Linked DNA regions of Spartinivicinus poritis. The protein of the gene in region 1 binds, or shares a complex with, the protein of each later gene. Links are inferred from orthologs where the notes say so. Each region holds a gene or a part of one and is shown in the gene's direction. Other genes may lie near its edges.

Region 1 (5,552 bases):
GCCGACAGCATCAGGAAAAACTGATTTAGCCATAGAAATTTATAAGCAATTACCCTGTGAGTTGATTAGTGTCGATTCGGCACTGGTATACAAAGGGATGGATATTGGTACGGCAAAGCCAGCACCTGAAATATTAGCTGAGTTCCCTCATCATTTAATTGATATAAAAGACCCTGCTGAGTCTTACTCTGCAGCTGATTTTTGTATTGATGCAATGCAATTAATAGCAGACATTATCGCCAGAAAAAAAACTCCCTTATTGGTAGGGGGTACCATGCTTTATTTTAAAGCCCTTAAAGATGGGCTTGCGGAAATGCCTGCGGCTGATGACGCAATTAGACAACAGATTTCTGTTGAAGCAAGCGAACATGGTTGGACCTATATCCATGCTCAATTAGCAGCTGTTGATCCAGAGTCTGCACAACGGATTCACCCAAATGACCCGCAACGGTTGCAACGGGCGCTGGAGGTGTATAGATGTTCTGGAAAAACCATGACTCAATTTCGACAGGAGCAGCAGCTTCAGCAGCAGTGTTTTCCTTATCGGATCGTTAGTTTGGCTGTTGCGCCTGAAGAGCGCAAAGTCTTGCATCAACGTATTGAAAAGCGTTTTTTACAAATGATTGATCAAGGTTTTTTGGCAGAAGTAAAAGCACTTAAGCAGCGCTCTGACCTCAATCGTAACCTGCCATCAATCCGCTCGGTGGGTTATCGCCAGGCTTGGGATTATCTGGCGGGGGAACTAAGCTATGAAGAGATGATCGAAAAAGGCATTGTTGCTACGCGTCAGCTGGCTAAGCGCCAGTTCACTTGGTTGCGCAGTTGGCCTGAGCTGCATTGGTTTGATAGCCTTGATCAGGATTTACCAGCTCAGGCCTTGAAATTTGTGGAGCAGGCACTTATATAGAGCTTAAGTTTTAATTTTAAGCTATCATATACAGCTAGCTCGGCTATTAACGTTTGCGCTTATCGCTGCTAACACTGGAAATGGTAACAGGTATAGAGGCTTTAACTAGAGCTATTGGCTTTGCTAAAGCAGTTGACCTATACCCGACATAAATGATTTTACACTACGTGTTGGGTATAACTTCTAGGTTTGAAGTTTTATAAGCGGATTATTTTATTTATTAGTAAGCATTTTTTAATTTTTTTTGATATTTAATTAAAGGAGTACAGCAATGTCAAAAGGGCATTCTCTACAAGACCCTTACTTGAACGTGTTGCGCAAAGACCGTATACCTGTTTCCATTTACCTGGTTAATGGTATTAAGCTGCAAGGACAAATTGAGTCTTTTGATCAGTTTGTTATTTTGCTGAAAAACACTGTCAGCCAGATGGTATATAAACATGCTATTTCTACAGTGGTTCCCACCCGTGCAGTCAGACTGCCAATGCAAGGGCAGGAGCAAAGTGGCGAGCCCGGTAATAATTAAGGAGTTTGTCGTTGTTTTTTGAACGCCATCAAGGTGGCGAACAAGCGGTATTGGTACATCCTGAGTTAATCAGTGACCAAGATAGGGAAGACCCCCGTGAGTTTAAAGAGCTGGTTAGCTCTGCGGGGGCGAACCCAGTAGCCTTTCTAACCATCTCCAAGCAACAACCCAACCCGAAATACCTGGTGGGTAGTGGTAAGCTCGAAGAAATTCGCCAGCAGGTTAAAGCCCATAAAGCAGAGCTGGTGATTTTTAATCACGCTTTAAGTCCTTCTCAAGAACGCAATCTGGAAAAAGAATTACAGTGTCGAGTGCTAGACCGTACTGGTCTGATTCTGGATATTTTTGCCCAGCGAGCGCGCACCCATGAAGGTAAATTGCAGGTCGAGCTGGCTCAGCTTCAACATATGAGTACACGCTTGGTAAGAGGTTGGACTCACTTAGAAAGACAAAAAGGTGGGATAGGCTTACGTGGACCTGGTGAAACTCAGTTAGAAACAGACCGGCGCTTGCTTCGTGCACGAATTAAGTCAATTACTAAACGTTTGGAAAAAGTGCGAAAACAGCGTGACCAAGGGCGTCGAGCTCGCAAACGGGCAGAAGTACCAAGTGTCTCCTTTGTAGGATATACCAACGCTGGTAAATCAACGTTATTTAATTATTTAACAGCAGCTGATGTCTATGCTGCTGACCAATTATTTGCGACACTGGACCCAACCCTAAGAAGAATAAAAGTACCAGATTTAGGCTCGGTTGTTTTAGCTGATACTGTGGGCTTTATTCGGCATTTGCCGCATAAGTTGGTAGAGGCTTTTAGGGCAACTCTTGAAGAAACCGTAATGGCTGATCTGTTGGTTCATGTAGTTGATGTTAGTGACCCAAATTATCAAGACAATATTGAGCAGGTGGAAGCTGTTCTAAAAGAAATTGGTGCAAATGAGTTGCCTAGTCTTCAGGTGTACAACAAGATAGACCAATTGTCTGATGTACAGCCACGAGTCGATTATAATGAACAGGGAGTGCCCACCCGGGTTTGGTTGTCTGCTCAACAAGGTAATGGTACTGAGTTATTAGCGAAAGCCATTGCTGAGCATATGGGGGATCAATTAATTCAGCAAACAATTACTTTAACCCCTCAGCAAAGCCGGTTAAGAGCGCAGTTTTATGAGTTGGGAGCAGTACAGTCTGAATCAATAGATGCAGCTGGTAATACACTAGTAAAAATCAGAATGCCAAAACAAGACTACGACAGATTGTTAGGTCGTTCTGGGGTAAAACCAGAAGCTTTATTGTCAGAAGCTCATTAACAAGAGTACAGGTTGAAGGTAGCAACTGTCGCTCTTACAATGCACAGTCGTAGATTTATCCGAATTAACAAGTATCATAGCCATAACAACAACTTTGTTCAGGAGCACCTTCTATATATAACGAGTGTGTTATTGGGAAGTGCGCCTATTAGCTTACTAATCCAACACTGGTGTAATGGAGAAGTTTATGGCCTGGAACGAACCGGGTGGTAACGGAAATGATAAAGATCCCTGGGGCAGCGGGGGGAATCGTGGCAATAACAACCAGGGGCCCCCTGATCTGGATGAAGCCTTCCGTAAATTAAATGAAAAAATTGGCAGTCTGTTTGGTGGTAAAGGCGGTGGTAAAGGAGGCAGATCATCTGGCTCTGCTGCGGGTGGTATTTTCCCTCTCGCTTTTGTTTTGCTTGCCATCTTATATATTTGGAATGCTGCATTTACTGTGGATGAAAAGGAGCAAGTGGTTATCTTGCGGTTTGGTGAATATAAAGAAACCGTGGGGCCTGGCTTGCACTTTTATTTTCCACCCATTGACTCTAAGTATCAGGAAAATGTAACTGAGCTGCGGACTTACAATGTAAGACAGAAGATGCTGACTGAAGACGAAAATATCGTCGAGGTTTCTTTGTCAGTTCAATACAACATTTCTAACCTGAAAAATTATGTGCTGAAAATTGCTGATCCAATCAGTACATTGGAGCAGGCGACTCAAAGTGCCTTGCGTCATGTAGTCGGTACTTCAAAAATGCACTCAGTATTAACAGAAGGCCGTAGCATTATTGCTGCTGATGTAGCAGAAAGACTGCAAGCTTACCTGAATGACTATAATTCTGGGCTTTACATTAGCAAAATCAACGTAGAAAGCACTCAGCCTCCAAGAGAAGTCCAAGCAGCTTTTGATGATGTGATTCGTGCGCGTGAAGACCGTGAGCGAGTACAAAATAAGGCCATCGCTTATCGCAATGCCATTATTCCTCAGGCAAAGGGTAAAAGTAAGCGGATAACAGAAGAGGCTCAAGCCTATAAAGCTGAAATAACGGCGAAGGCCAATGGTGAAACTGCTCGCTTTAAGCAAGTGTTAGTTGAGTATAAAAAAGCACCAGAAATTACCCGTAGTCGGATGTATATAGAAACGATTCAAGATGTACTAGGTGAAACCAATAAAGTGATTGTTGATGTGGAAGGTGGTAATAACCTGATGTATTTACCGCTGGACAAACTGATGGGAGCTAGCTCAAAGGCAACTACCACCCTAACGGGTCAGCCTGTTCTTACTCAGCAAGAGATGGATGCCATAGCTGATAAAGTAGCTGGACAATTACGTAAGCGTACTTCTTCAAATCGAACTGGTGGGAGGGTTGCAAGATGACAGGTAAAAGCTTAGCAACCATTATTATTGCCTTGGTCATTGTCATTATTGGCTGGGAGTCAGCTTACATTGTCAGCGAGCGTGAGCGGGCAGTGGTGTTACGGTTTGGTCAAGTTAAAAACCCAGATGTACCTGCCGGTCTCCATTTCAAAGTGCCCTTTATTGATAAGGTGAAAATCTTTGATGGCCGACTACTAACGTTAGATGCAGCTCAAGAGCGCTTTTTTACTCAGGAAAAAAAGGCGCTAGTAGTAGACTCTTTTGTTAAGTGGCGAATTGCTGATGTGCAACGCTTTTATACTGCAACATCAGGCAATATTGTCCAGGCTAACCGATTACTCTCGCAGCTGATTGAGTCAGGCTTGCGTAACTTAATTGCTCAGTGTGAGCTAAAAGAAGTTGTTTCAGGTAAGCCTAACATTAAGAAGCGTTCTCGCTTTAAATGTGCCAAGGAAACGCTAATACTGGATGACAGTGTAGTTCAGCTTGCTTCAGGCGTTGATGTAGCACAAGCTGCCGCACAAGCACAGCAAAAAGCAGCTAAATCCGTAAATGCTACAGAAGAAGAACCTGCAGACCTACGTGATAGGCTGATTTTCAGCATTAAAAAAAGCTTGAATGAGCAAGTGAAAATTAAAGAAAAATATGGCATTGAAATCGTAGATGTACGCTTTAAGCGCATTGATTTGCCAGAGCAGGTCAGTGATTCAGTATATGAAAGGATGATAACTGAACGGGAAAAAGAGGCTCAGGAAATTCGTTCATTTGGTAAGCAAAAAGCAGAAGAAATTCGTGCTGAAGCAGACCGTGAGCGTCGTGAGTTGTTGGCGCAAGCCTATCAGATTGCTGAGCAGTTACGAGGCGAAGGTGATCAGGAGGCAGCTGGTGTCTATGCAGAGGCTTATGGTAGTGACCAAGAGTTTTATAACTTTTACCGCAGCTTACAAGCGTATCGTCAGGCCTTTAACCAGCAAGGCGATATTATGGTATTAAAGCCTGAAAGTGATTTCTTTAAATATTTGAAAGCACCTCATGCAATAACAAATACTTCTAGTGCAGAAATTAATCAATAAACATGGTGGAAGTACTATTGGCAAAGTAGCTGGTTATTTGATCAGCTGCTTGTAATAAGCTGGTTGAAATCGCTTCAATTCTGCTAATAAATCATGTTAGTATCATCCAAACCGGGTTATCACCCGGTTTTTTTATTGCCTAAGGGAAAGCATGAATTTTTGGCACGAGTTATTAGTTGCATTTTGCCTGATGTTGGTTATTGAAGGGATTATTCCTTTCTTATACCCCAGCCGGTGGCGCGACTTAGTGGCAAAACTAGCGACCTTCGATGATCGTCAATTACGACTAGCTGGTTTGGTCAGTATGTTGGTAGGAACTGGCTTGTTATATTTAATTAACTCGTAGCTGGCGGGTAAAGCCCAAAAGATT
Region 2 (5,790 bases), on another replicon or contig:
CGGCGGTTCGATGTGGTTTATCAGCGGGAGTGGTTGCAAGCCAAACATGAACAGTCGCCTATTTCATTAATCATGATTGATATTGACTATTTTAAACGATACAACGATAACCAAGGGCATCAAGCAGGTGATAGCTGTTTGCAAGAAGTCGCGAGGGCCATAGAACAGTCTGTTACTCGCCCCAGCGATCTTGCCGCTCGCTATGGTGGCGAAGAGTTTATTGTGATACTGGCAAATACCAACGACAAAGGGGCAACATCAGTTGCCAATCATATTAACCAAAACATTAAACGACTGGCCATTAAACACCCTGATTCTCTCTGTAGTGATCAGATTACGGTAAGTATGGGGATTGCCTCAACCACTCCTACTGAACTTATGGTGGCTGATCAGCTAATCAAAGCAGCAGATTTGGCACTTTATTCGGCTAAACATGCAGGCAGAAATAGTATCCAGTTTCAACCCTTTGAATAACCACTATCCCCTTTCAAGAATCCATATTGGCTTTTACTACGATCTGCTAAGTCTTATTCAAGTTAGCAGATCGTTTTACTTGTAATGTTAGGATGGTCTAATTTCAAGAAAAGTCGCTTTACTCACTGAAAAGCTATCCACGACGCCTCCATAGGCGTCAAAATGAGGTGCAGGAGTCATTCCCAGCTTTGTTAACACTGCAATGGAGGCTTTATTTTCTGGTACAGCAGCTCCATAAATTTCATCGAGTTGCAATAACTCAAAACCATAAGCGACACAAGCAGATGCCGCTTCAAATGCTAAACCTTGTCCCCACACCTGTTTAATTAGGCCATAGCGGATATCGATAAAATCAGTTTCCAGTACGTATTCCAGGCCACAGTAACCAATTGGCTTGCCTGTTGCTGCCGAATTCAAGACAAAGGTACCAAATCCATGCTGTTGCCAATGGCTTAATCGGTTACTCAGGTAGGCTTTTACCTTGTTTTTTGGATAAGGCTTACCTAATGGTAAATAACGTGTCTGCTCTTCATCAGAAAGGTGTTCAAACAAAAAATCAAAGTCTGCTGCAGTAATGGGACAGAAGGTTATCCTTGGTGTTTTTAGCATTATTATCTACATCTACTCTTTAGGGTTTCTCAACTAATTGTTTGCTGTCTCTGCACTTACCTTTCGCAAGCTATCTGATAGAAGAACCCTTCCGATTACACAGAGGCCAATAACAATGACTAGAGCTACTCTTTAGTTCAACTGGGCATTTTCAACTTCAATGGCTAGGTGATCAATATACTCTATTAATTCTGGAAAAAATTGCAAAAAGCCGTCATCAAGTTTCGTATAGTTTTTCAGAATTTCTGTTTGCGATTCAGCCAGCGGATTATCAAAACGGATTCGCTGTGACAGACGCAGCAAAGTCATTCTCACCCCTTCCAACGATCCATAAGCCATTAACCCATTGTGCTCAATAATACGTCCTACAGTATCAGTCATTGGTGCAGGCATCCACTGACGATGTAGCCAAAGAGCATTATAGGAGTGCTCAATAAATCTGTGCAGTGGAGTGTCAGAAAATGTTGACCAGTGCTTTATTAAAAAGTGGTCAAATATAACATCGGTAATAATACCTGAAAAACGTCGGAAACGCCGATCAAATAGGGGTTTTAGCCCTTGTACAACAACATGATTATCAGTAAATCGATCTACAGCACGATGATTATAAATACCGAGCTTGACAGCTTCTGGTAATCGGTTCAGATCAACTCCCTTACAAAAGTCCCCCATCAGATTACCCAATAAGGACAACCCTTGGTCATGCTGAGATAAGTATAAATGGGCCAGATAATTCACGTGTTTACAATCATGCTACTATCACTAGTGACAGTTTACTCGATCTTCCAATTAATAAACAACCCAACACCCAACGGGACAGAGCTATTTACTCGCAACTACCTACTATTCTGTTCAACCCATGCTCGTTTTCGCTACACAAACACCAACAGCCAAGCAAGGCTGTTTGCTTGAGAGTAAAAAAGCCATTAATGCAACACTGTGATAAAGAATTACTTATCACTATCTAAACGCTGGTTTTAAACCTGATTAAATAAGCCTATGGGTAAACATCTACCGCTAGCTGATTAAAAAGGTCGTTGTACTGCTTTCCTAGCCCGTTATGAATCTTTGTTTGAACTTAGTCTGACCAATTCCAGATTAATTTTTAACCGATCAATGTCGTTAGAGTAGTTACAAATTGGATGAAGGTATTTATAACTTGAAAAAATCAAACCCAAATAACATTATTCGTGGAAAATATATTCATTTGCTAGAATGAAAAACAAAGTTAGCAGAATAAAAAATAGTGACCCATCATCTTACATATAGCCTGCTCTTCTATATATTTATAGTGTCATTTATCATCAATTAATTGTCGGCTAATATTAAAATTAAAGCCATAAAAGTCATTCACGAAGGGGATAAATAGAAATAGTCTATAACTGTCATATATTCATTCCATTTTATTCCCTAAATAACAGCTCTTATGATCAAAAACTCAGACCAGAAGGTGTGATTAGTCACTTAGGAGCTACTCAATGAAAAATTTTCCAACCAAATTAATCACGACAGCAGTCAGTGTCGTATTGGCCTCTATGGTCAATGCCCAAGTACTGACTGATGATAACGGCGCCCCCATTACTGATACTAAAAACTCATTAACTGTTGGTAATAATGGTTCTGTGCTATTACAAGATGTTCATTTAATTGAAAAACTCCAACGTTTTAGTCGCGAACGAATACCTGAACGCGTGATGCATCCTCGCGGTACCGGTGCTCAAGGTTATTTCCTAGCATCGAAAGACTTTTCAAAATATACAACGGCCTCATTATTTAAAAAAGGCCAAAAAACGCCTGTATTAGTTCGTTTTTCCAGCGTTATTCATTCTAAAGGATCCCCCGAAACAGCTCGCGACCCAAGGGGGTTTGCGGTTAAATTTTATACTAAAACCGGCAACTGGGATTTAGTGGGCAATCATCTGCCAACATTTTTTATTCGTGATGCGATTAAATTCCCCGATTTTACTCATGCCAATAAACCTTCTCCAGTCACCAATTTACAAGATCCAAACCGCTTTTTTGATTTCTTTGCTAAAACGCCAGAAGCTACCCAAACCCTCACCTGGTTATTCTCCGACCATGGAATACCCGCTTCTTACCGTACAATGGATGGTTTTGGGGTTCACGCCTTTAAGTTGATTAATAAAAAGGGTGATATTAAATGGGCTAAATTTCACTGGAAATCACACCAAGGGATTAAAAACTTAACCAGTGCAGAAGCAGAAAAAATTCAAGGCAAAGACTTTAGTCATATGACCCGTGATCTTTACGACAATATTAAAAAAGGTAATTATCCAAAATGGGATTTAATGGTAAAACTCATTGATCCAAAAGACCTGGATAAGTTTAACTTTAATATTTTCGATGATACTAAGCAGTGGTTCGATGTGCCTGAAGTGAAAGTCGGCACCTTGGTATTAGATAAAATACCACCCAACTTCTTCCAGTTTACCGAAATGGCTGCTTACGCCCCTTCTCGGATGATTCCTGGGATTGCACCTTCGCCGGATAAAATGCTGCAAGGTCGGTTATTCTCCTATGCTGACGCACAAATTTATCGGTTAGGCACCAACTATCAGTTATTACCGGCAAACCGCCCACTGATTAAAGTCACTAATTATAATATTGATGGAGCAATGAACTTTTCTGATCAACAAGGGGATGTTAACTACTACCCCAGTCATCATGTCAATGACCAGGTGACCCCAGAAAAAGACAACTCTGCAATATTACAGGGTTATATGGTGAGAGAAGAAATCAGCAAGCCCAAAAACTTTTACCAAGCAGGCATTCTTTATCGCAAGTTTAGCCCTCAGGAAAGAACTAACTTGATTAGTAACTTGTCTGGCGCCCTTGCCCAAGTGACAGATAAAGGCATTCAAACCAAGATGGTCAGCTACTTTTACAAGGCAGATCATGAGTATGGTCAGCGTTTAGGCGACAAATTAGGCCTAAAGCCTAATCAATATAAATAACCTAATTAATCACTTAACAGCTGTTGCGAAAGGAGACTTTAGACTCTCTATTCTTTTGAAAGGGTCGCAAAAAAAGGAGGAAGTAAATTTAGTGTTCGATATGGAATAACAGGATATTCATCCGCCGCGCTTGAAGTGCCGTCCCTGGCCCATCAAGCGCTAAAAAGGCATCCATGCCTTAGCTACAGAACACCCTGTCACTCCATACCCGCTAGCTTTCGCAACACCCTCCCAAAGACTGCTTCAAGCACTTTTAAGACAACCTGTCAGTGAATAGTTGTTATTCAAAAACCAATAGGAATTTACAGATGCAAAAATATATTGGATATTTTCTTATATTGTTATTTACCCTATTAGCCTCATGTACGCAACCTAACCCAAATCAACCAAATAATACGACTGTACAAGCTAAGCAAGAAACAACACCAGAAAATGGACAACCCCTTTCAGCTGCGCAAGAGGTCGAGCTGGCTTTCTTTCATGCTGCTCGCACAGGCGATACTGAGTTAATGAAATTATTTATCGATTCTGGTGTTAATGTAAACTTCCAAAACAATCAAGGTTATACCGGTTTGATGGTAGCCGCTTTTCGTGGACAGCCCGAAATTGTCGATCAACTTTTAGCGGCTGATGCTTCTGCCTGTTTAGTGGATGAACGGGGTAATACTGCCCTTATGGCAGCTATAGTATCAGGGGAGCTTAGTATATCTCGTAAACTATTTACGATCGATTGTGATGACCAGCATTTGGATAACCGAAGCCTGACGTTTGCTAATCAATTTGGCCAACAAGAAATTGCAACCTTATTAAAACAGCGGCAAGAAAAGTAAATGACGGCCCAGGTAACAATTGAGCCGGATGATAACCCAGCAAAAAATACCATTATTCATTTTACTTATTTTTATAATGCTATATTTAACAGCCAACCAATTAAACCACAACTCAACACCACCAACCAAGGAGGTAATTTCCAAAACATCAGAGCTATAAAAGCGACTAGTGCTACAGCAAAATCTTGTGGCTGCTGGATGGCACTTGACCACACTGGCTGATATAAGGCTGCTAGTAGTAACCCTACGACACTGGCATTAATACCAGTGAGCGCTGCTTGCACTTTTGCATTTGCACGTAATTGCTCCCAAAAAGGCAAGGCGCCAGCAACCAATAAAAATGAAGGGATAAAAATCGCTATCAAACAGAGGATGCCCCCCAACCACCCCGTTGGCGATTGAGTCATTGAAGCACCTAAATAAGCAGCAAATGTAAATAAAGGCCCAGGTACTGCTTGAGCTGCCCCATACCCTGCTAAAAAAGCTTCATTTGTCACCCAACCGGATGGCACAACCTCTGCCTGCAATAATGGTAATACGACATGGCCACCACCAAACACCAAAGCACCCGCCCGATAAAAAGAATCAACCATTGCCAGCCACTGCTCAGATAATAACTGGGTCAAAGTAGGAAGCACAACTAATAGCACTATAAACAGCAGTATCCAAATCCCCCCGGTACGACGGCTGATTGAGATAGACATTGGGTTATGTACAACACAGGTCGTTGGTCTAACCATTAACATACCCACTAAGCCTGCACAAATGATAACCCCCACCTGTGCCCAAACTGATGTAAAAAACAACATGCCACAAGCAGAACATGCCATTAAAGACACTCGTTGCCTATCAGGGCAAAGATTACAAGCCATCCCCCAAACTGCCTGAGCCACCACAGCAAC

The links. Proteins that work in one complex are often made in the same cells at the same time.
Region 2: the proteins of hfq (region 1) and ORQ98_RS02695 are in contact, whole or in part, in a crystal structure (PDB 3VU3), measured with the Escherichia coli proteins. The link is inferred for Spartinivicinus poritis from one-to-one orthologs.

Annotation. Positions count from the first base shown.
Region 1 is NZ_JAPMOU010000004.1:79,956-85,507, reverse strand. The notes cover bases 83-2,805. They hold hfq (RNA chaperone Hfq), read left to right. Parts: upstream 83-1,178; coding sequence 1,179-1,433; downstream 1,434-2,805. Other genes in these bases: hflX (ribosome rescue GTPase HflX), read left to right, coding at 1,445-2,740; miaA (tRNA (adenosine(37)-N6)-dimethylallyltransferase MiaA), read left to right, coding at 83-907. Also shown: more of miaA, read left to right, coding at 1-82; FtsH protease activity modulator HflK, read left to right, coding at 2,928-4,109; protease modulator HflC, read left to right, coding at 4,106-5,182; ORQ98_RS04735 (DUF2065 domain-containing protein), read left to right, coding at 5,334-5,528. UniProt on the Escherichia coli protein: RNA chaperone that binds small regulatory RNA (sRNAs) and mRNAs to facilitate mRNA translational regulation in response to envelope stress, environmental stress and changes in metabolite concentrations.
Region 2 is NZ_JAPMOU010000002.1:270,944-276,733, forward strand. The notes cover bases 1,849-4,809. They hold ORQ98_RS02695 (catalase), read left to right. Parts: upstream 1,849-2,561; coding sequence 2,562-4,058; downstream 4,059-4,809. Other genes in these bases: ORQ98_RS02700 (ankyrin repeat domain-containing protein), read left to right, coding at 4,367-4,809. Outside these bases: ORQ98_RS02680 (diguanylate cyclase domain-containing protein), read left to right, coding at 1-474; ORQ98_RS02685 (GNAT family N-acetyltransferase), read right to left, coding at 562-1,083; ORQ98_RS02690 (acyl carrier protein phosphodiesterase), read right to left, coding at 1,216-1,821; more of ORQ98_RS02700, read left to right, coding at 4,810-4,888; chrA (chromate efflux transporter), read right to left, coding at 4,960-5,790.